Regions from separate parts of the Pseudarthrobacter sp. AB1 genome, predicted to be linked through region 1. Evidence: predicted binding sites of a transcription regulator. Region 1 holds the regulator's gene; the other holds the start of a gene.
The links. The regulator Rex, encoded in region 1, represses fermentation and respiration genes when NADH is low (regulators of the CRP and FNR family bind a similar motif). The targets are predictions, from matches to a motif close to CTTGTGAANNNNTTCACAAG.
Positions count from the first base shown of each region.

Region 1 (11,559 bases):
CACAGCCCCAGCAGCCCCAGCAGCCCGGCTCTGAGCAGCCCGGTGCCCAGCCGCCTGTCACGCCGCCTCCTGCCGGCAGCGCTCCTCCGGCCAGCAACGTTCCGCCCGCCGGCTACCAGCCTCCGCAGGGTTACCCGCAGCCGGGCCCGGCCTACCCGCAGCCCGGCCAGACGGGCCAGCCGTACAACCAGCCGGGCCAACCGGGCGGCTTCCAATTTGCGATGCCCACCGACGGCCCCCACAGCTTCAATGACGTTATGCCCAAGGGCGGTTTCTCCGGCATGTTCAGCGTGACCGGGCTGCCCACCGAGCTGAAGGTCTCGTACTGGATCTGGCTCATCGGCGGCATGCTGGGAGTCCTTGGCGGCCTGTTTGGCGTGCTGGGCACGCTGGCGTTGTTCGTTGTGGCACCCGGGCTGGCTGCTGTGCTCCTCCTTCTCGTCCTGGTGGCCCTCGCCCTGGCCGCGGCCCAGATTGTCCTGGTCCTGAAGATGAAGGAGGGCAAGGAGTGGGCCCGACTGGCCCTCACGATCGTCGCCGGCGTTTCACTGGTGCTCGCCGTGATCGGCGGCAGTGTGGGCGGCGGCAGCGGGATCGGCAACAACTGGCTGGGCTTCCTCATCTCCGCCGCGGCAACCGTCCTGATGTGGCTGCCGAACTCGCAGGCCTGGTTCAACTCCGTCAAGGGACGCGCGTAGACGCATCTCACCCGGCGGCACGGGCTGTTATGGGCGTTGAGGAACGTGGATAGACAGCCGCGCACACGAAGATCCCCTGAAAACAAGGTCCTGAACGAACCAGGCTGAGTTCCGCCCGAATACCTCTCTGGAATGATCCCCCGCGGCATTCGCCGGGGGTACGGTGGGAACTAAGCCGTACTGGGGGCAGGCCAGTTGGACTGCACCCAGCAGCCGAACTGACATCCGACCTGCAAAGGACCGCTCATGAGCACGCCTGTCCCGCCTCCCGTCCCAAACGAGCCCGAGCCCGGCAACCAGCCGCCAGCGCCCCGATACGGCGAGAACGCCCCGCAGTATGGCCAGCAGACTCCCCCGGCGCCCCAGTACGGGCAGAACGCCCCGCAGTTTGGGCAGAACACCCCGCCGCAGTACGGGCAGAACGCCCCGCAGTTTGGGCAGAACACCCCGCCGCAGTTCGGCCAGCCCACACCTCCGCCCTATGGCCAGCAGCCGTACGGACAGTCCCCCTACGCGCAGTACCCGTCCGAACAGCCGCAGGCCACCGGATCCAACGGGGTTCCCCGGCTGGTCAATATCTCGTTCTGGCTGCTGATCGGCGCGGGTGTTGTGTACGTCATCAGCCTGCTGATGGGCATCGGCATGCTTGACGATCCTCAGATCCGGAACGCGTTCGACGACGCCATGCGCAGCAGCGGCGCCACCCCTGCTGACTTCAGCTACGAAGACTTTAAGGGCATCCTTGCCGGATCGCTCGTAGTCTTCGCGATTATCGGTGCGGGGTTGTACGCACTCGTGGCGTTCTTCGTCCGGAAAGGCAAGAACTGGGCCCGCATCCTCGGTACCGTTTTCGCGGCGCTGTCCGTTGTCGGCCTCTTCGGCGCACCGAGCATCGGAACCCTGGGGACGCTGGCGGGGATCGCGGCCATCGTGCTGCTCTACCTGCCGGCGGCGGCGCCCTATTTCCGCAAGCAGCAGGCATTCGGCAGCCCGTACGGCGCCCCGGGCAGCACGCCTGGCAACCCCTACGGCCAGTAGCACCGCAAGTCGAATCCACACCCTAATGGGCGTGGACCCCACCAACCGCCAACGAAACTAGGCGGACTGGCCCGGGGTCTGCGCCCGTTGTGCATGATAGGCGAGGATCTGCAGCTCGGTGGCCATGTCCACTTTGCGGAGGTTCACGCCCTCGGGGACCTGGAGCATGACGGGGGCGAAGCTGAGGATGCTGTGGACGCCGGCGGCCACCACGCGGTCGCACACGGCCTGCGCCACGGTGGCCGGAAGCGCCAGGACCACCATATTGGCGCCCGTCCGCTGCAGCACCGCCTCCATGTACGCGGCGTCGCTGACCCGCAGCCAGCCCACCTCGTTGCCCACCACCATCTGGTCGGCGTCGAAAATGGCCACCACGTCAAAACCGCGGGACTCGAAGCCGCCATAGCGGGCCAGGGCTTTGCCGAGGTTACCCGCGCCAACAATGGCGACCTTCCAGTCGTGGGTCAGCCCCAGGGCCGCGGAGATGTGACGGCTCAGGTACTGCACTTCGTAGCCCACGCCACGCGTGCCGTAGGAGCCCACATAAGAGAGGTCCTTGCGGAGAGTTGACGAGCTCACGCCCGATGCTTCCGCCAGGGATTCCGAAGATACCCGTTCGACGCCGTCCGACAACAGCGTGTTAAGGGCGCGCAGGTAGATGGTCAGCCGAGCCACGGCTGCGGGCGGGATCTGTTTGGCGGCCTCTGTGCCGGGGGCAGGCTGTGCCCCGTGGACAGGCTGCGTACTGTGGTCAGGCCCTGCACCTTGGACAGCCTGGGGAGATGAATCCAGTGATGTCACTATCCCCTCCGTCCCATCGCGTCGTGACTCCACTCTAGAGCCCCGCCGCTGGTGCCAACAAAGCCTGTGTCATTCTGCGAGGCCCGCTTTCCTATTGGGCCATGGCGCGTTGAAGGACGCGCTCCAGCCGGGCTTCGTCGATTTTCCAGAAATCGCGCTGGATGCCATCCACCAGGACCACGGGAATTTCCTCCGCATACTGCTCACGCAGTTCCGGCAGTTCGTCCACCTGCTGTTCCGTCCACCCGAGTCCCAGCAACGCAGTAACGCGTCCGACGGCGTCGCGCGCGGCTGCGCACAGGTGGCAGTCTGCTTTGGTGATAAGGACTACCTCGGGTTTTGCCATGCATTAACCGTAACGCCCTTCACGGCAGAGGCACTGGCACTGGCGCTGAAATCCTGGCCGCTGAGTATTGACTAGACTCGTGGACATGCCCGAGGAGAAGTACGTCGCTGTGGTGACCCAGCCGGATGCGTTGATGCAGACCGGCGAAGCCGCCTTTTTCGACGTCGATAACACCCTCATGAAGGGCGCCAGCCTTTTCCACGTTGCCCGCAAGATGCACCAACGCGGCGCCTTTACGCTGACGCAGGCTGCAGGGTTCGCGTGGAAGCAGTTTAAATTTGTGGCGCGCGGCGAGAACATGGACGACGTCCACGCTGTCCGCGATTCTGCCCTCACCCTCGTTGCCGGCATCACAGTGGAAGACGTCAAGGTCTTGGGCGAAGAGGTCTACGACGAAATGATCGCGTCCAGGATCTGGCCCGGCGCCAAGGCACTGGCGCAGCAGCACCTCCGCGTGGGCCGGCGGGTCTGGCTGGTCACCGGCACCCCCATTGAGGTCGCCACGGTCATTTCCACTAGGCTGGGCCTGACAGGAGCCCTGGGCACGGTTGGCGAGGTTGCCGACGGCATGTACACCGGCCGCCTGGTGGGCGACATCCTGCACGGTGCAGCGAAGGCTGTGGCCGTCCGGGAACTGGCAGACGCCGAAGGCCTGGACCTGAAGCGGTGCTGGGCCTACAGCGACTCATACAACGACATTCCGCTGCTGACCCTGGTAGGGCACCCGGTAGCCATCAACCCCGATGCCAGGCTCCGCCGCCACGCACGGGACAACAACTGGCCAGTCTACGACTTCCGTTCCGGCCGACGCGCTGCCACCTTGGGCCTCAAGGCAGCAACCGCCGGCGGCGCCGTGTACGGGCTCTGGCGCGGATACTCCCGGATGCGCGGCCCCCGCATTTAGGAACCGGGCCGCCAGCTGCTGTGCCTCGCGTACGAGCGCATGGCTGCCCCTCACACGCAAAAAAATGCCCGCTGCCGGGAAGGCAACGGGCATTTTCACGCTTGTTGAAGTATCTCTACTTCTTATTACGGCGCTGGTGACGGGTCTTACGAAGCAACTTGCGGTGCTTCTTCTTGGCCATACGCTTGCGACGCTTCTTAATAACTGAACCCACGAAAGTTCCTCACAAACTAGATGCAGTACCTGTCTGATGGAAAAGGTCCGTGGACAGAGCTACAGAACTGAAACAACTGACAGATTCTTACAATGACGTAAAACGTTCCTTAACAGGGTACCGCTTCTTGGCGATGCCCACTGACCGCAGGTAATGCTCAGGCGGTTTCGGTGTGTCCGTCCACCACAGCACCCTTAAGGTACTGCTCGACGGCGTTTTCCGGCACCCGGTACGACCGGCCGAAACGCACCGCGGGCATTTCGCCTGAATGGACCAACCGGTAAACGGTCATCTTGGAGACGCGCATGACCTCGGCCACTTCGGCGACGGTCAGGAACTTCGCGTTCGAGAAGTTCTGTTCTGCGGACATTTCGCTATTCCTTTGCTGATGGATGACGACGGTAACCCCAGCTGTGTTTCATTTGCGGTGTGCCGATGCTGAGCCATCCACCAACCATGTGTTAGATACTCTAGAGGTTCATGGGGCTGTAGTGAAAGTCATCCGGGCAATCATTAAGCGGTCCGCCGCTTCCGGGCGGACGCCGCGAGCTGATCGAGGACCGAAACGGATACGTCCCAATCCATGCACGCGTCCGTGACGCTCTGACCGTAGACCAGCTCCGCCCGGCCCGCCGCGTGCTCCGTGACATCCAGGTTCTGGGCACCGCCCACCAGGAAGCTCTCCAGCATGACGCCCGCGATGGCCTGTGCCGCCTGGCCGCCGTCCTCCAGCTGCGCACCGATTTCCAATGCCACTTCCGCCTGCCGGTGGTGGCTCTTGCCGCTGTTGGCGTGGCTGGCGTCCACGATCAGCCGGGGGTTGAGCCCCTTCCCGGCGAGCTTGGCGGAGGCGCTTTCGACGTCGGCCACTGAGTAGTTGGGTCCCTTACGTCCGCCGCGGAGGATGACGTGGGTGTCCGGGTTGCCGGCGGTGGCCACCAGCGCGGCCCGGCCGTCACCATCGATCCCCAGGAAGGCCTGGGCGGCAGCGGCGGCGCCGCAGGCGTCGAGCGCGACCTGGAGGTCGCCGTCGGTCCCGTTCTTGAATCCGATGGGCATGGAGAGCCCGGAGGCCAGCTGGCGGTGGATCTGGCTTTCGGTGGTGCGGGCCCCGATGGCTCCCCAGGAGATCAGGTCCGCCATGTACTGGGGGCTGATCGGCTCCAGGAATTCGGTGGCGGTGGGCAGTCCCAGCGCGGTGACCTGCTGCAGGAACTCCCTGGCGGTCCGGAGCCCCGTGACCATGTCGTGACTGCCGTCCAGGCGCGGATCGTTGATCAGGCCCTTCCAGCCCACCGTTGTGCGGGGCTTCTCGAAGTAGGTGCGCATCACGATCAGGAGGTCGTCTCGGTGCTTTTCTGCCTGGCTGACCAGCCGGCGGGCGTATTCCAGTCCGGCCTTGGGGTCGTGGATGGAGCAGGGGCCTACGATGACCAGCAGCCTGTCGTCCACACCGTCCATGATGGCCCGGACTTCGTCGCGGCCACGCTCGACGACGTCCGTTACCCGGGCGTCCATGGGCAGCTCGGCGATGAGCTCCTGGGGCGTGGGCAGCGGCGTGAATTCGCTGACACGCAGATTGGACGTGGATTTTGCGGGAGTGGCTGTCGCGGTGCTCATGTTCGGGTCCTGTTCCAGATAGGAAAGCGGGCCCAGATCAGAACCCGCCGGAGAAATGGCGAAGGGCAGAGAATGATCTCTGCCCTGTTGGCTCTGAAGGAAGATGGATGCGTGTCAGTTAGACGCGGGCTCCTCCAGAGCCAACGAAAAATACGCATACCAACGGTTTGTCATAGGCACACCATAACCGTGTGCTGCGACGGCCGCAAAATCGCGGCCGTCACGTTGCGCCAATTGGCAGCTACCTCCCCCGAATCCCTCTGGAAACGTCCATATCTGCCAGCTCGCACGGCGTCAGCCCAGGAGCCTGCGGAGGTACTGCAGCTGCCTGATCCAGTGGTGCTCCTGGCCGCCCTCGTGGTTGTTGAACCGGTAGACCTCGATCTGCTTTTGCGCCGAGGATAGTGCCGCGGAGTCGCCGCCGTAGGCATTGAAGCTGGCGAACACCGTGGACGGCGGGCACACATCGTCCATCTGCGCCACCGAGTACAGGGCAGGCACGGTGGCTGCCCTGGCCAGGTTAACGCCGTCAAAATAGTTCAGGACCGCGAGCATCGGCTCATACCGGTCCCGGTGCCTGCCCAGGAAAGCCGTAATTTCCGGATAGGGGCCGCGGGCCGCGATATCGATGGACCTGGGAAAGTCCTGCAAAAAGGGGACGTCGGGCAGCGCGGCGATGACGCCGTCGAGCCTTCCCGCCACCAGCCCGGCAACCGCCACCGCGATGCCGCCGCCCTGGCTGACGCCGGCCAGGACCACGCGCGACGGATCCACCTCCGGATGGGACTGCGCCGCTTCCACCGCACGGAACGCGTCCACGTACACGCGGCGGTAGTAGTAGTCCTCGCGGCTGCCTGCACCCCTGGTCATGAGGCCCGCGTAGGCCACTTCGCCTGCTGACGGGTGCGGATCCGCCGTCTCGCCGAGGATCCCGCCGTAGCCCTGGCCTCGGGTGTCCATGATGAAATGCGCATAGCCGGCCTGCGCCCATTTGGTGTCCTGATTGACCAGGCCGCGGCCGCCCGAGTAGCCGATGTACTGCACAACGACCGGCAGCGGGGTTCCGGCGCTACGGTTCGCCGGGAGGTGCAGCCAGCCCTTGATCGGCGAGCCGCCGTAGCCGTTGAACGTGACGTCGAACGTGTCGATGACCGCCAAATGGTTCTCCACCAGCTCGAATGTTGCGTTGAGCGGGAACGTCCGGGCCTCGTCGAGCGTGGCGTCCCAGAAGTCCTGCAGGTCCGCGGGCGGAGTGACCTTCGAGGTGTAGCCGCGGAGCTGGTCAAGGGGAAGGTCGAAGAGGGGCATGCTGCCGTCCGGTCCTGTTCTCGTCGGGTTGCTATCGGAGATCCTACGTCACACAATACGTCCGGGGCGCCGCCGTTGACGCGAAAGGACACGTGCGTCCTGCCTCCGGGGGCGAGCGGCTACAGGCGGGAGAGCTGCGGCGTGAACGTCTGCAGCTCGAGCGATGCCATCACCAGGCGGCGCAGTTCCGTGAGCCCTCCGCTGATGTGCCCGGCGGCGCGGGCTTGGACCAGGACATTCCCGACGGCGGTCGCTTCCACCGGCCCGGCCACCACTTTTTTTCCGGTGGTGTCAGCGGTGAGCTGGCAGAGGAGCCTGTTCCGGGAGCCGCCCCCCACCACATGGACCACGTCCACAGTGCGGTCCGCCAGGCGTTCGGCATCCGCGATGGCTCGCGCGTAGCCCGTGGCGAGGCTGTCCATCATGCAACGTGTGATGGCTGCGGGGTGGTCCGGCAGGATGTCCCCGGTGTGGCGGACCGTGGCGCGGATGCGGTGGGGCATGTTGTCCGGGGCGATGAAGGCGGAATCGTCCGGGTTGATCCGCGGGCCGCCCGGGGGCAGTGCCGCTGCTGCGTCGAGCAGATCAGTGAGTTCCGGGGTGTAGCCTTCGGCGGCCCAGGTCCGCTGGCATTCGCTGAGCAGCCAGAGCCCACCCATGTTGCGCAGGTAGCGGATGGTGCCGTCCACGCCGCGCTCGTTGGTGAAGTTCGCTTCGCGGCTGGCCTCGGTCAGGATCGGATGGTTCAGTTCCAGCCCCACCAGGGACCAGGTGCCGGAGGAGATGTACGCGAAATTCTCTTCCTGGGCGGGGACCGCGGCGACGGCCGAGGCAGTGTCGTGCGAGCCGACGGCCAGCACCTTGGTGGCGGCCGGCAGGCCTACCCTTGCCGCGATCGCGGGCAGCAGGGTGCCCACGGTTTCGCCGGGCTCGATCAGCGGCGGGAACAGTTTCCTGGGCAGGCCCAGGGCGGTGAGGAACCCGGCAGCCCACTCACCCGCGACAGCGTCGAACAGGCCCGTGGTGGAGGCGTTGGTTGTTTCGGTCCGGCGTTGCCCCGTCAGCAGGAAGGCGATCAGGTCCGGGATCAGCAGCGCCTGCAAACCGTCCAGGTCCGGCTCGGTGGCGAGCTGGTAGAGCGTGTTGAACTGCAGGAACTGCAGCCCGGTGGTGGCGTAGAGCCGGGCCGGGTCCAGCTTCTGATGAACGGGCGCGACGGCGGCCCGGCTGCGGTCATCACGGTAGCTGTAGGGCTGGGCCGTGAGTTCGCCGGCGACGTTGACCAGGCCGTAGTCCACCGCCCAGGTGTCGATCCCGATGCTCGTGATGGTCTCGTCCTGCACCGCGGCCGCGGTGGCGGCGGCGCTCAGGCCCGCGAGGACCTCGGCGAACAGGGCGTCGAAATCCCAGCGGAGGCCGCCGTCGAGCTCCACCACGCCGTTGGGGAAACGGTGCACCGTTTCCAGCTCCACGCTGGAACCGGTGACCCGGCCAAGGATGACCCGGCCGGAGGACGCACCGATGTCGACGGCGGCGAAAACGCCACAGGCAGAAGTACCGCCGCCGTCGACACCGCCCCGGGCAGGGGATGCGGGTGTGCTCATCGCAGGAAGGCTGCTGCCACGCCGGCGTCCACGGGGATGTGGAGTCCGGTGGTGTGGGACAGTTCGTTGCTGGTGAGGACCGCGGCGGCGTTGGCCACGTGCTCGGGCAGGACTTCGCGCTTGAGCAGCGTGCGCTGGGCGTAGTACTTGCCGAGCTCCTGCTCGTCCACGCCGTAGACCGCGGCGCGCTTGGCGCCCCAGCCGCCGGCGAAGATCCCGGAGCCGCGGACCACACCGTCGGGGTTGATGCCATTGACGCGGATTCCGTGTTCGCCGAGCTCGGCCGCGAGCAGGCGGACCTGGTGCGCCTGGTCTGCCTTGGTGGCGGAGTAGGCGATGTTGTTCGGGCCCGCGAAGACGGAGTTCTTGGAGGAGATGTAGATGATGTCCCCGCCCATGTCCTGGTCGATCATGACCTTCGCCGCGGCCTTGGAGACCAGGAAGGAGCCCTTGGCCATGACGTTGTGCTGTAGGTCCCAGTCCTTTTCGGTGGTCTCCAGCAGCGGCTTGGAGATGGACAGGCCGGCGTTGTTGACCACCAGGTCGAGGCCACCGAACGCCAGCACCGCTTCCTGGATCGCCGCGGCGATCTGCGCCTCGTCGGTCACATCCGCCTGGACACCGATGGCAACGTCCGCGCCACCGAGCTCCGCGGCGACGGCCTGGGCGTTCTCCAGGTTCAGGTCGGCAATCACGACGCACGCGCCGTCGGCCGCCAAGCGGGTGGCGATCGCCTTGCCGATGCCCGATGCCGCACCGGTGACCAGCGCGATGCGGGAGGCGTGCGACTTGGGCTTGGGCAGGCGGGCGAGCTTGGCTTCCTCCAGCGACCAGTATTCGATCCGGAACTTCTCGGATTCCTCGATCGGGGCGTAGGTGGAGATCGCTTCGGCGCCGCGCATCACGTTGATCGCGTTGAGGTAGAACTCGCCGGCAACCCGGGCGGTCTGCTTGTTCGCACCGTACGAGAACATGCCCACGCCCGGGATCAGCACGATGGCCGGATCCGCGCCGCGCATGGCGGGGCTGGCTGGGCCCACGGCCGCAGGGTCCCCTGGCCGAGCTTGCGAGGTTAGGGAGCGGCCGGGGACCGCGTGGCGGTCGTAGTAGGCCTGGTAGTCCTCGCGGTACGCGGTGTGAAGCTCTTTCAGCCGTGCGATGGAATCCTCGACCGGGGCATCGGCGGGCAGGTCCAGGATCAGCGGCTTGACCTTGGTGCGGAGAAAGTGGTCCGGGCAAGAGGTGCCCAGGGCGCCCAGGCGCGGGTGCTCGGCGGCAGCCAGGAAGTCAAGGACGACGGCGTCATCGCTAAAGTGCCCCAGCTGCGGCTTGTCGGTGGACGCCAGCCCACGGATCACCGGTGCCAGCGCGGCGGCCTTGGCGCGCCTTTCTGCCTCCGGCAGCGCACCGTAGCCGGACAGCATGGGCCCGAACGGTTCGGCCGTGCCGTTGTCCTCGATGTACTTCTCGGCCTGTTCGATGATCCAGAGCGAGTTCTGTTCTGCTTCATCGGATGTGGCGCCCCAGGCCGTGATGCCGTGGCCGCCCAAGATGGTGCCGATGGCCTGCGGATTGGCGGCCTTGATCGCGGCGATGTCCAGGCCGAGCTGGAAACCGGGACGGCGCCACGGCACCCAGAGGACCTTGTTGCCGAAGATCTTCGTGGTCAGTGCCTCGCCGTCCACCGCGGTGGCAATGGCGATCCCGGAATCCGGGTGCAGGTGGTCCACATGTGCGGCGTCCACCAGGCCGTGCATGGCCGTATCGATCGACGGCGCGGCGCCGCCCTTGCCGAACAGGCAGTAATCAAAAGCAGCAACCATTTCGTCTTCACGCTCAACGCCCGGGTACACGTTCTTCAGGGCGTTCAGCCGGTCCAGGCGCAGCACGGCGAGGTTCCCGGCCGTCAGCGTGCCCAGGTCCCCGCCGGAGCCCTTGACCCAGAGCAGCTGGACGTCCTCACCGGTGACCGGGTCCTTCTCGGTGCCCTTGGCCGAGGTGTTGCCGCCGGCAAAGTTCGTGTTCCGCTTATCCGTGCCGAGGCGGTTGGAACGGTTGATCAGGTCTTCAACAGTCTTGTTGCTCATGGTTGTTAGGCGCCCCATCCGGCTTGCTGGCCGCCGACGCGGTCCTCGTTGATCTGTTTCTGGTAACCGCTGGCCTTGAAGGCGGCCATCGGGTCCGCAGGCAGGCCGCGGGCTTCACGCCAGTCGGCCAGGATGGGCCGGACATCGGTGTAGAAGGCATCGTTGAAGACGCCGTTGGCGGCCAGGACGTCGCCGGACTGCTGGGCCTCGCTCAGGGCGGCGGTGTCCACCAGCATGGCGCGGGCCGTCATTTCCTGGACGTTCAGGACCGAGCGGATCTGGCCCGGGATCTTCTCCTCCAGGTTGTGGCACTGGTCCAGCATGAGGGCCACGCCGGAATCCGTGCCGAATCCGCCGCCGCGGATGACCTCGTACATAATACGGAACAGCTGGAACGGATCGGCTGCACCCACAATGAGGTCATCGTCGGCGTAGAAGCGGGAGTTGAAGTCAAAGGAGCCCAGCTTGCCCAGACGCAGCAGCTGCATCACGATGAACTCGATGTTGGTGCCTGGCGCGTGGTGGCCGGTGTCCAGGCAGACCATCGCCTTCTCGCCCAGCGCCAGGGTCTGAGCGTAGGAGGTGCCCCAGTCCGGAACATCGGTGTGGTAGAAAGCCGGCTCGAAGAACTTGTATTCCAGCACCAGGCGCTGGTTGTCGCCCAGGCCAGCGTAGATCTCCTGCAGCGACTCGGCGAGCCGGTCCTGGCGCCCGCGCATATCGTCCTGGCCCGGGTAGTTGGTGCCGTCCGCCAGCCAGACCTTCAGGTCCTGCGAGCCGGTGGCGTGCATGATCTCGATGCACTCAAGGTGATGGGCGATGGCCCGGCGCCGCACCGACTCGTTCGACGACGTCAGGGAACCGAACTTGTACTCGTCATCCTGGAACGTGTTGGAGTTGATGGTGCCCAGGCCCACGCCGAGACCGGCCGCGTACTCC
Region 1 is NZ_PZKO01000047.1:5,342-16,900, reverse strand. Features, by position in the region: gene DAD99_RS21725 (hypothetical protein) at 1-698, shown strand, start outside; gene DAD99_RS12225 (hypothetical protein) at 945-1,736, shown strand; gene DAD99_RS12220 (redox-sensing transcriptional repressor Rex) at 1,794-2,537, opposite strand; gene DAD99_RS12215 (glutaredoxin family protein) at 2,629-2,883, opposite strand; gene DAD99_RS12210 (HAD family phosphatase) at 2,969-3,787, shown strand; gene DAD99_RS12205 (30S ribosomal protein bS22) at 3,903-4,001, opposite strand; gene DAD99_RS12200 (helix-turn-helix domain-containing protein) at 4,159-4,371, opposite strand; gene DAD99_RS12195 (3-deoxy-7-phosphoheptulonate synthase) at 4,515-5,621, opposite strand; gene DAD99_RS12190 (acetylxylan esterase) at 5,916-6,929, opposite strand; gene DAD99_RS12185 (rhamnulokinase family protein) at 7,049-8,533, opposite strand; gene DAD99_RS12180 (bifunctional aldolase/short-chain dehydrogenase) at 8,530-10,620, opposite strand; gene rhaI (L-rhamnose isomerase) at 10,626-11,559, opposite strand, start outside.

Region 2 (11,559 bases), on a different contig from region 1:
GCGGGCGCTGCTAAGCATTAAGCCACGCAGAGTAATATTTCCTGGCCTTGGCGAGCTTGGGATTGATGATCACCTGGCAGTATCCCTGCTCGGGATACTTGGCGTAGTAGTCCTGGTGAAAGTCCTCCGCGACATGGAAGCGGGGGAGCCGGCTGACCTCCGTAACGATCGGATGGGACCAGAGAGCCTGGTTCCGGTCGATCGCCTCCTCGAACAGGATCTTCTCTTCGGTGGTCTCATAGAACATTGACGACCGGTACTGCGTGCCCACGTCGTACCCCTGGCGATTGAGCGTTGTGGGATCGTGCAGCGCGAAGAACATGTCCAGGATGACCTCAGCCGGGATGACGGATTCGTCGAAAGTGACCGCCACGACTTCAGCGTGGCCAGTGGTTCCGCCACAGACGGAGTAGTAGTCCGGCTGAGGGTCATGGCCGCCCGTGTACCCGGAAATCACCGACGTGACCCCTTTGGTTATTTGGTAGACGGCGTCGAGGCACCAGAAGCAGCCCCCGCCAAGAACAAAAGTTTTCATGACCTCTTCAATGGTTGAGCGCGCCAGATGATTCCCTGACCACCCTACGAGAGTTTGAAATATGCGGGGCAAACGGACCGATGGGGTAAAACTGAGACTATGGAACCTGCAGACATCGGCGTCAGAGATGCGGACAAGCACGACGACGGCACCCTTACCGGGGCGGACGCTGCAGCGGCTGGTCCGGCTGCTCCCACGCTGGGGCAGGTGCTGCTGGCGGTTGAGGAACTCTGGCCCGAGTCGCTGGCCGAAAACTGGGACGAAGTGGGGCTGGTGGCCGGGCACCCGTCAGCGCCCGTGACAAGGGTGATGTTCGCCGTTGATCCGACGCTTACGGTGATCGAGGAAGCCGTGGAATGGGGTGCCGAGCTCCTGATTACCCATCACCCGTTGCTCCTCAAAGGCGTCACGTCCGTGGCGGCCACCACTGCCAAAGGGCAGGCTATCCACCGCCTTATCGAGTCCGGAACCGCACTGCTGACCGTCCATACCAACGGTGATTCCGCCGTCGGGGGCGTTTCCGACGTCCTGGCCGATGCGCTGGGACTTGAGGGCGTTGTCCCGCTGACGGTGGCCGCGAACGGACTGCCCGAGGAAGGCATCGGACGTGTGGGTGATCTGGCGGACGTGATGAGCCTGGGCGATTTCGCTGCCCGGGTGTTCGGCATCCTGCCGTCGGTGGCCGGCGGAGTCCGTGTGTCCGGGGACAAGGACGGGCTGGTGCGGCGCATTGCGGTGTGCGGGGGCGCGGGGGATTCGCTGTTCAATGAGGTGCGGGCCAACAACGCCGACGTCTATGTCACCGCCGACCTCCGCCATCATCCGGCGTCCGAAGCCCGTGAAGCGGCAGTGAACGGCCGGCCCTACCTGATTGACGTTTCGCACTTTGCCAGCGAATGGCTGTGGCTGCCTGCTGCGGCGTCGGCGCTGGGCAATGTGCTAGCCGATCAGGGCCACGACGTCGAGATCCAGGTAAGCACCACCAACAGCGATCCGTGGGACTTCATTCTGACTCCGGGCTAAGCCGTGCGGGCGAGGGGCCCCAGGCGAGCTAGCGAGGCAGGGGAGCACGCCAGGCGCTAGAGTCTATAAAGCGCCGATACGGTGCCCGGCTTCGGCCGGATTGGATTTAGCGGAGGTAAATAGTGGCCAAGGCAGCACCGGCGGAACAGTTGAAGTTGCTCGAACTGCAGGGGCTGGACGCAAAGCTCAGGTCCCTGTCCAACCGCCGCCGCGCCCTGGAAACCGATCCCCGGATCGAGGACCTGCAATCGGCCCTGTCCGTCGCCAACGGCGAACTCGGCGCTGCCAAGATGGCCGTCCACGACGCCGAAGCCGAGCTGAAGCGCGCCGAGGCCGACGTCGAGCAGGTCGCCTCCCGCATCGAACGCGACGAAGCGCGGCTCAACAGCGGGACGGGGCTGTCAAAGGACCTGGTGGCCCTGCAGAAGGACATCGCGTCCCTCAACAAGCGCCGCTCCGACCTTGAAGACGTGGAGCTGGAAGTCCTGGAACGCCTGGATTCGCTGCGCGAGCGTCAGGCTGCCCAGCAGCTCATCGTGGATAACGTCCAGGGCTCCTTCGGCGGCATCCGCGCCGAACTCGATGAAGCCCTGGCCGAAGTGGCTGCTGAAGCGACCATTGTCCGCGGCAAGCGCGCCGCGTTCGCTGAAGGACTCGATGCCGGGATGCTGGCTATCTACGAAAAGACGCTGGCAAAGCGGGGCGTGGGCGCCGCCCGGTTGTTCCACGGCACCTCTGAGGCCTCCGGAATGAAGCTGAGTCCCGGGGACCTCGCCGAGATCAAGGCCGCCTCCGAAGACGACATTGTGTTCTGCCCGGATTCGGGTGCCATCCTGGTGCGCTCCGCTGAGTGGAACACTCCCGCCCCAGCTAACTAACAGCCCATATGGGGCGCTCTAACTGCCGTTGTGAACGCTCAGAGCGACTGTTTGTGCTACCGGGTTGGGCAGGATGATGTTCAGGGCATGCGGTTTCCGCACTGAACCATCCACCAGCTCGGCGTCCCATTTTTCGCGCGTGGCCTTCAGTAGCTGCCCCGGAGTCAGCGGGGCATTGCCGCGCCGGGCCAGCAGGTGCCGCGCCAGCTCGCCGCGGGTGTGCTTGGCGAAGTGGCTGACCACCTTGCGCACGCCATTGACCTCAGTAAAAACATTGACGGCCACCGTCTGAGCCGGCGGCGGTGTCCAGGCGGCGGCATAGGTGCTGGAGCGGCAGTCCACGAGCAGATGCCCGGACGCCGACTCCGCGAGGGCCGCCGAAATCTGAGGCTTCCAGAACGAGGCGAGGCGGCCGACGTCGGGCAGTGCCGTTCCCATCGACAGCCGGTAGGCGGGCACACTGTCCGCGAAGCGGATGGCGCCCCATAGCGCCGAGATCACCAGCACGGATACATCGGCCTTCCGCCGCTGCGTCGGCGTCAGGGTTTTGTAGCCGAGGGCGTCGTACAGAACGCCGGAATAGATCTGGTGTGCCGGGGCGGCCGGTTCGGCGTGGAGCCGGGTGTTGCGTTCGACGTCGTCCTGCAGCGATGCGCCGACGCCCAGCAGCGCGAGGGCATCCTCATGTGCGCTGACCGTCCCCAGCGCCTCCAGGACTTTGGCCCGATAGGTGTTGAGTTCGGGAAAGCTCAGTGACGGCCAGTCGACGGCGGATCCGCGGACTGCGGGGGTCTTGCCTTCGGAGGGGGGAAGCAGAATCAGCACCGTACGATCTTACCGGCGACGGCGTGGCCTCCTGCCGGCGGTAGACTGGGCTGCGGATGGGTTGACCAGGCGGCCGCGCGTCACGCAAGTGGCTCGAGGAACGTCCGGGCTCCGCAGGGCAGGGTGGTGGGTAACGCCCACTCGGGGTAACCCGCAGGCCAGTGCCACAGAGAACAGACCGCCTGCGTCTTCCGGCAACGGAAGCTCAACAGGTAAGGGTGAAACGGTGGTGTAAGAGACCACCAGCTTCCCGGGTGACCGGGAAGGCTAGGTAAACCCCACCCGGAGCAAGGCCAGACAGGACACGTTTGAGGGCTGCCCGCCCGAGTGTCCGGGTAGGCCGCTGGAGGGCGTCGGCAACGGCGTCCGTAGATGGATGGCCGCTACTCCCGCGCTGGTAACGGCACGGGAGCACAGAACCCGGCGTATCGGTCAACCCATCCAACACCTCCCGCCGGGCACGGACCCGCCCCGTATGTGAGTGATTTCACGCTGGTGGCGGCGGTCCGCCGGTCTGCTCCAGCCTAGAATGGAGAGCGAACGTAGGAGTTCTGCCGCCGGGTCTGCGTTCGCAGCCGGTGGCTTTTCTTTGCGCTTCTCCACGGCACCCGGGATGGACCGCATCCTGCCGGTGCCAGAGCCCCTGGACATCATCAGGTGGCCGCCAACCGCGTACGACGACGTATGCGGCTGAACCGAGGAAGGTAGTTCTGTGAGCCAGACGTCAGATTCTTGTCTTGATACGTGGATGGGCCGGGAGGCTCTCGCCGAGGCCATGATTCCGGTGATTGGCCGGCTGTACCGCGAAAACAACGTGGTGACCAGCATTCATGGCCGGAGCCTGATCAACAAATCCACCATGAACATCCTCAAGGCGCACCGGTTCGCCCGCCGCATGAGCAACACCGAGCTCCTGCTCGAAGAGACCGCACCGCTGCTGAACATCCTGGCTCAGCTGGAGCTGGGTGCGGCGGCCATCGACGTCGCCCGACTGGCGGAGAAGTTCAAGGCGGAAGGCGACGGCGCCACCCTGGAAGAGTTCCTCCGCGCCGAGCTTGCCGAGGTAGTTGGCAAGCGTGGTGGCGATGACCGCACCAGCACCGACGTTGTGCTGTACGGTTTTGGCCGGATCGGCCGCCTGCTGGCGCGCCTCCTGATCGAAAAGGCCGGTGGCGGCCACGGCCTGCGCCTGCGCGCCATCGTGGTGCGCCGCGGCTCGGACAAGGACCTCACCAAGCGCGCCAGCCTCCTGCGCCGCGACTCGGTCCACGGTTCCTTCGAGGGAACCATCCGGGTGGATGAGGCTGCCAACACCATTACGGCGAACGGTGTACAGGTCCAGGTCATCTACTCGGACAATCCTGCCACGATCGACTACACCGCCTACGGCATCCACAACGCCCTGGTGGTGGACAACACGGGCCGCTGGCGCGACGCCGAAGGCCTGTCCCAGCACCTGCAGAGCAAGGGCGTTGCGCGGGTTCTCCTGACGGCGCCGGGCAAGGGCGACCTGAAGAACATCGTGCACGGTATTAACCACCGCAGCATCGAGGACACGGACCAGATCGTGTCCGCAGCGTCCTGCACCACGAACGCCATCACCCCGGTCCTGAAGGCCATCAACGACAAGTTCGGCGTGATCCACGGGCACGTTGAAACCGTCCACTCCTTCACCAACGACCAGAACCTGATCGACAACTTCCACAAGGGCGACCGCCGCGGCCGCTCCGCCGCGCTGAACATGGTTATCACCGAAACCGGAGCGGCCACTGCTGTGGCGAAGGCGCTGCCCGAGCTGCTGGGCAAGCTCACCGGCAGCTCAATCCGCGTCCCCACACCGGACGTTTCGCTGGCCATTCTGAACCTGAGCCTGGAGAGCGGAACCACCAAGGATGAGGTGAACGACTATCTGCGCCAGATGTCCCTGCATTCGGACCTCCGCAAGCAGATTGACTACATCGATTCGCCCGAGGTTGTTTCCACGGACTTTGTTGGCTCACGCCGTGCCGGCATCGTGGACGGCCTCGCCACCATCTCCAACGGCAAGAACCTGATTCTTTACGTCTGGTACGACAATGAATTCGGTTACAGCTGCCAGGTAGTCCGGGTTATGGAAGAGATGGCCGGAGTCAACCCGCCGGCGTTCCCCGCCAAGGAAGCCGCTGCGGCGTTGGCAGCAATCGCCGTCTAGGCCGGTTGCCGGGCTGGCCGCCCGACATTCCCGGCTGATTTGCTGGAATCAGCCGGGAATCGGGATCACACTGGTGGCATGGATAACGAAACTCTCCACGAGACCACCCTTGAACACGCCCTCGACGTCGCCAAGGCCAACCACAAAGAAGCGATCCGGCTCCTGGACCAGGCGCGCAGGTCCCGGGCTTCCGGCGATGTCGGTGACGACCGGGTGCGGCAGCTCGAAGGGCTCCTCCAGGTTGCCGAAGAAGACCTGCGCCGTGTAGCCCGGGAGCAATAGCCGGCCTCAGCAGTGGGCGGGATGCCCGGTCCACTTGTCCTCCCCGTTGTGGATAACCGCTTGGGTGTCGGTGGGGTGACCTAGGCTCTTTTGGTGCGTTACATTTCCGGTAGAGCTGATTACCCATGACCGTCAGCTGGCGTGCCTACCGCAGCGCCCGCCGCCGCTCGAGGCAGGCCTGGGTCCTGCTGGCCGTGCTGACCCTGGCTGCAGCCGGCTCCGCGGGATGGTTTTTCACTGCGGGCCAGTTCGCAGCGGCGGAACCAGCCATCGCAGGGCCCAGTGAGGCGCCCGTTTTCGACGGGACCTGGATGAAGCCCGTGGTGCCGGTCCACGCTGTGCCGCAGGGGAGTGCCCTGGACGCCCTTGAGGGGCTGCCCGTCAAGGGCAGGGCTCCCAGGGACAACTACCAGCGGGAGGCCTTCGGGCAGGCCTGGCTGGACGTGGACCGGAACGGCTGCGACACCCGCAACGACATCCTTCGCAGGGATTTGACCGCCGTGGGCTTCACGGAGGGGTCCAAATGCAGGGTAGCGTCGGGTGCCATCCAGGAGCCGTACACGGGGAAAGCCGTGGAGTTCCGGCGCGGTGCGGAAAGCAGCAAGGAAATCCAGATCGACCACGTTGTGGCGCTCGGAGACGCGTGGCAGAAAGGCGCACAGGGGCTGAATTCGCAGCAGCGCCAGAGCCTGGCCAACGATCCGCTGAACCTCATCGCCGCGGACGGTCCCGCCAACCAGCAGAAGAGCGCAAGCGACGCTGCTACCTGGCTGCCAAAGAACAAGAACTTCCGCTGCCACTATGTTGCCCGCCAGATCTCGGTGAAGGCGTCCTATGAACTGTGGGTCACGCAGCCGGAGAAGGACGCGATGAAGCGCGTCCTGGACTCCTGCCCGGACCAGCCAACCATCAGCGCCCGTTAATGCGTCGGCTCAGTGGCCGAACGGGTCCGGATCCACGCCGGGCATCCAGGTCAGCCCGGGCACGCCCCAGCCGCTCTTCCTGGCCAGTTTCATGGCCTTCCGTGCATAGCGGTCCATCAGCCGGTTGACGTAAAGCTTTCCGTCCAGGTGGTCGTACTCGTGCTGGATCACCCGGGCGAACCATCCCGTCGCTTCGAACTCAACGGGCTGCCCGTAGCCGTCAAAGCCTTCCACCCTCGCCCACTCTGCACGCTTGAGCGGGTAGGCGCCGCCGGGGAAGGAGAGGCAGCCCTCTTCCTCTTCTTCGGGGTCCGGCAGTGCGCCAGAGATCTTGGACAGGGTCAGCACCGGGTTAACCAGGACTCCGATGGGCGGGGCGCCGTCGTCATTGGCGTACTTGTAAACGAAAATTCTCTTGCCAACTCCAACCTGCGGCGCGGCCAGGCCGACGCCGTTGGCAGCATCGTTGGTTTCAAGCATGTCCGCGATCAGGGTGCGCAGCCCGTCGTCGAACACCTCCACCTCAGCGGCGCGGCGGTGCAGCACCGGTTCTCCCCAGACGGTGATTGGCAGAACTGTCATCTCAGGCGGCCCTTCGTGCGTGCGGCGTGACGCCGGCGTTTATGCAAAAAAATGGAGGCCGTACCGGATATCCGGTACGGCCTCCAACTGAACAGCATTTACTGCCGCCCTATGAGGGTGAGCTACGGGGGTTGAACCCGCGACCTCCTGGACCACAACCAGGCGCTCTGCCAACTGAGCTAAGCCCACCATGTGCCCACAGATTCCCGGACATCCGGTGCTCTGGAAAGGCAACTCAAATAGCTTACCTGCTGGCGAAGGCTGCTTGTGCCACTTTTAGGGTTTTTGCGAAAAATTCCACCAAATGTGGTGCAGATTACTCTTCTGGGGTACCTGTGCCAGGCGTGGCAGTGATGCGCTGGGCGACTTTGCGGGCAGTGGCGCTGTCAGGTCCGGGAGCCGGAACAAAAACCGACTCGCGGTAGTAGCGGAGCTCGTCGATGGAATCCTGGATGTCCCCCAGGGCGCGGTGCCCGCCCCTCTTGGCGGGGGACTGGAAGTAAGCCCGGGCGAACCAGCGGCGGGAGAGTTCCTTGATGGTGCTCACATCGATCACGCGGTAGTGGAGGTGCTCCACAACGGCCGGCATGTCGCGGGAGAGGAAGACGCGGTCTGTCCCCACGGAGTTGCCGCCCAGCGGTGCCTTGCGCGGGTCCGGCACCCACTTTTCGATGTACTCCATCACGGCGGCTTCGGCCTCGGCCATGGTCTTGCCGTGCGGCAGTTCCTTGAGCAGCCCGGACCGGGTGTGCATATCCCTGACGAAGTCGTTCATCTGGGCGAGGGCAGCGTCCTCGGGCTTGATCACCACGTCCACACCGTCCCCGAGAATGTTGAGCTCTGAGTCCGTCACCAGCGCCGCCACCTCGATCAGGGCGTCGTTCTTGATGTCCAGGCCGGTCATTTCGCAGTCGATCCAGACGATGCGTTCGTTAGATATAGGCACCGGACCAGCCTACCGTTTAGCTCCGGCGCAACCGTCCGATGCTAGGATTTCGGGTACATGGGGGCGAGGATTTTGCCGCTGTGATGTGCCTGCGCGACCCGGGCTGCCACTGCCGCCCCGCGGGGTTGGAGCGCCGAGTGTAAAGAGATTGGACGATCCTGAGATGACGGCGCCTGTGCCTGCAACGGGGGAGATGGCCGCCAGCGTGATCCTGGAGCCTGCAGAGGCAGAAGTGGATAACGCAAGGTCCCCCATTCTTGCCGGTCTTGTCGGCTCGGTCCTGATGGTGCTCGGATCCCTCGGCGTCGGCTGGCTGGCTCCCGTTTCCGAACTCCGCCGGGTACCGATCTTTATCTGGATGCGCACGGAGGCCATCGGTGTTGCCCTGGCGATCGTGCTGGTCGCGGTGGGCGGCATGCTCCTGGTCCGCTCCTGGCTAAGGCTCGGCCAACGGATCCGCGTGTGGGGGCCGGCCGCGCGAAAGGCAACGCTGCAGGCCATCGCAGCATGGGGCCTGCCGTTGATGTTCACCGTCCCGCTTTTCAGCCGCGACGTGTATGCCTACATTGGTCAGGGCAGGCTGATGGTGGAGGGATTCAACCCCTACGAAAACGGCATCTCGGCGCTGTCCAACTATTTCCAGCTTGGCGCCGACAAACAGTGGACTGAAGCTCCCGTGCCGTACGGCCAGCTGTTTCTGTGGATTGAGCAGTTTGTGGTCTGGTCCACCAACGTCCAGCCCGAGGCCAGCGTGATGCTTTTCAGGCTCGTTGCGCTGTTCGGCGTGGTCCTCTGCGTTATCTATGTGCCCAAGCTGGCCGAGCTTCACGGCGTCAACCCACACCGCGCAGTGTGGCTCACCGCCGCCAACCCGCTGTTCCTCACCAACTTCATCGCCAGCGTCCACAACGATGCCCTCATGATCGGGTTGGCCCTCGCCGGACTGTATTACGCGGCCACCAGGCGCGTGGTGCTGGGTATAGTCCTGGTCACCCTTTCCATCGCCGTCAAGCCCATCACCATCGTTTTCCTGCCGTTCATCGGCCTGATCTGGGCAGGCAAGAACGCCGGCTGGCCGCGGAAATTCATGTTCTGGGGACTGACAGGAGGGCTCAGCCTTGCCATTCTGTATGGCCTGAGCCTGGTCAATGGGTTCGGTTTCGGCTGGATCAACGGGCTGTCGGCCCCAGGCAGCCTCTTTATCTGGTACGCGCCGGTGGGCTTGGTGGGGCTCATGGTCGCTTCGGTTTCGAATGCCTTCGGCCTCGACGGGTGGACGCTCGCAGACTGGGTGTTCGACGCCGGCAAACTACTTGCCGTAGGCGTCGTCGCCTTCCAGATCTTCAAGGGTGAGCATAACCGCCTGATCCGCCGCCTCACTTTGGGCTTTGCGGCCATTGTGGTGCTGGCCCCGATGATCCAGGCCTGGTACGTGGTGTGGCTCATCCCGCTGTTTGCGGTGACAGGCATCCGCAATGACTGGCAGGTCAAAGCCTTGTACTTCATCGTGTCGTTCTTCATGATCTACGCCATTTCCGACCAGCTGGAGGTATTTCCCTACCTCCAGACGGAGGATCTGGGACTGGCCCTCGTCCTGGCCCGCTTCGCGGCCGCGATAACGGGCCTGCTCTTTGCCATGTACCTGATCTTCATGGATCCGGACACCAAACGGCTTTTCCGGAAGTCGGCCGAGCCGGTGACCGAACGCCCCGTCATTTAGTCTCCGCAGGCACCGTTATCCGGAGCCGGTGACTCCCGGCGTCGTGCCCTCTTCCAGGTGCCGCATTGCTTCCTGCCGGGACAGCGGACTCAATTGGGTTCCCTTTATCATGACGAAATTGCATACCCACAACTGCGAGGTGATGGCCGACCGCCTGATCCAGAAGTCCTGGTCGGTGCTCCAGGCCAGCAGCAATTCGGTCATCATTGGCCGGTGTGCCTGAAGAAGCCCGCCGATACGATCCGATACCCCGTCCACGAAGTCCCACCACTTACCGGTGCGGATGATCTCCTCGTAGACAGGGAGCATCAGCTGGTCACGAGCCACCAACCGCAGGCCGGTCAGGTCAATGGCCGCATAGCGCCCCCGCGCACCGTGGAGCCGCGCCACAGCTCCAGCACCGTTGCCCTCAGCTCGCCCGCCGAGGTAAAGGGATGGGCGGCGGCAGCGGCCTTCACCAGGCGCCTGACCTCCGGGACCCTGACGCCCAATGACGGTGTAAGCCTGCGCTCCGGCGGCCCGCTCCGGGTCGGTCAGCTCCCGCAGCGCCGCACGTACGGTGTCCAGCAACGCGCGGTTCGGAGTCTCCGTGGCCCGAGCCTCCATGTCCGAAGGATCCTTGCCCAGCGTTTCCTCATGCGGCGATGATCCGTCCATGGTGCAACTGTAGCGAGGCGCCAGTGACATGCCGGCCGGTCCATCCGCTGTGGGACGGCTTTAGAGTGGGACCAGACATATGCACGTTCCCTTGGGCCGTGCCACCCGACGTCGGAGGTTCCCTGCATGTCCATGATCAAGACTCCCGAGCAGATTGCCCTGATGCGCGACGCCGGACGCGTGGTGGCAAACACTCTCGCGGCCGTCCGTGAGGCAGCCGGAGTGGGTGTCACCCTGCGCGAGCTCGATACCCTGGCCGCAGACACCATAGCCACGGCGGGAGCCACGCCGGCCTTCCTGAACTACCACCCGCGCTGGGCCTCAGTCCCGTTTCCCGGAGTGATCTGTACCAGCGTGAATGACGCCGTGGTTCACGGGATCCCCGGCGGGTACACACTCCAGGACGGTGATTTGCTCAGCGTGGATTGCGGGGCATTCCTGCAGGGCTGGTGCGGCGATGCGGCCATCAGCTTCATCGTGGGAACACCCGACCCCGCGGACCAGGCCCTCATCGATGCCACGGACGCCGCCCTGGCGCGCGGGATTGAGGCCGCCCGGATCGGCAACAAAATGGGCGATCTTGCCTACGCGATCGGCGGCGCCGCGCGGCGGGCGGGCTACGGTCTGCTGGCTGATCACGGCGGCCATGGCATCGGCCGCACCATGCACGCCGAACCGCCTGTGCCCAACGACGGCAGGCCGGGGCGGGGGATCAAGCTCACCGAGGGGCTGGTCATCGCCATCGAGCCCATGCTGATCCTGGGCCGCAAGGACGACTACTACCACGACGACGACGAATGGACGCTGCGGTCAGCAAATGGCCGCCGGGCTGCACACAGCGAGCACACGGTGGCCATCACTGCTGATGGCCCGGTGATCCTCACGCTTCCGTGACTGCCGATGGCTTAGGCAGACAGTTCAGCCGGCAGCGGTCCATCCCATCCTGTCCAGCCAGGCCGCACACAGCGATGTCCATTGATCCGGTCCCGGCAGCTCC
Region 2 is NZ_PZKO01000060.1:15,427-26,985, forward strand. Features, by position in the region: gene msrA (peptide-methionine (S)-S-oxide reductase MsrA) at 11-535, opposite strand; gene DAD99_RS16870 (Nif3-like dinuclear metal center hexameric protein) at 635-1,558, shown strand; gene DAD99_RS16875 (zinc ribbon domain-containing protein) at 1,681-2,436, shown strand; gene DAD99_RS16880 (YaaA family protein) at 2,455-3,261, opposite strand; RNA gene rnpB (RNase P RNA component class A) at 3,319-3,705, shown strand; gene DAD99_RS16890 (glyceraldehyde-3-phosphate dehydrogenase) at 3,974-5,452, shown strand; gene DAD99_RS16895 (hypothetical protein) at 5,531-5,734, shown strand; gene DAD99_RS16900 (HNH endonuclease family protein) at 5,860-6,657, shown strand; gene def (peptide deformylase) at 6,667-7,239, opposite strand; tRNA gene DAD99_RS16910 (tRNA-His) at 7,356-7,428, opposite strand; gene orn (oligoribonuclease) at 7,556-8,185, opposite strand; gene mptB (polyprenol phosphomannose-dependent alpha 1,6 mannosyltransferase MptB) at 8,349-9,905, shown strand; gene DAD99_RS16925 (DNA alkylation repair protein) at 9,921-10,562, opposite strand; gene map (type I methionyl aminopeptidase) at 10,689-11,456, shown strand; gene DAD99_RS16935 (alpha/beta hydrolase) at 11,481-11,559, opposite strand, start outside.
Region 2: a site for Rex is predicted at 3,736-3,755, ahead of DAD99_RS16890 (glyceraldehyde-3-phosphate dehydrogenase). Genes of this name have one in related genera too.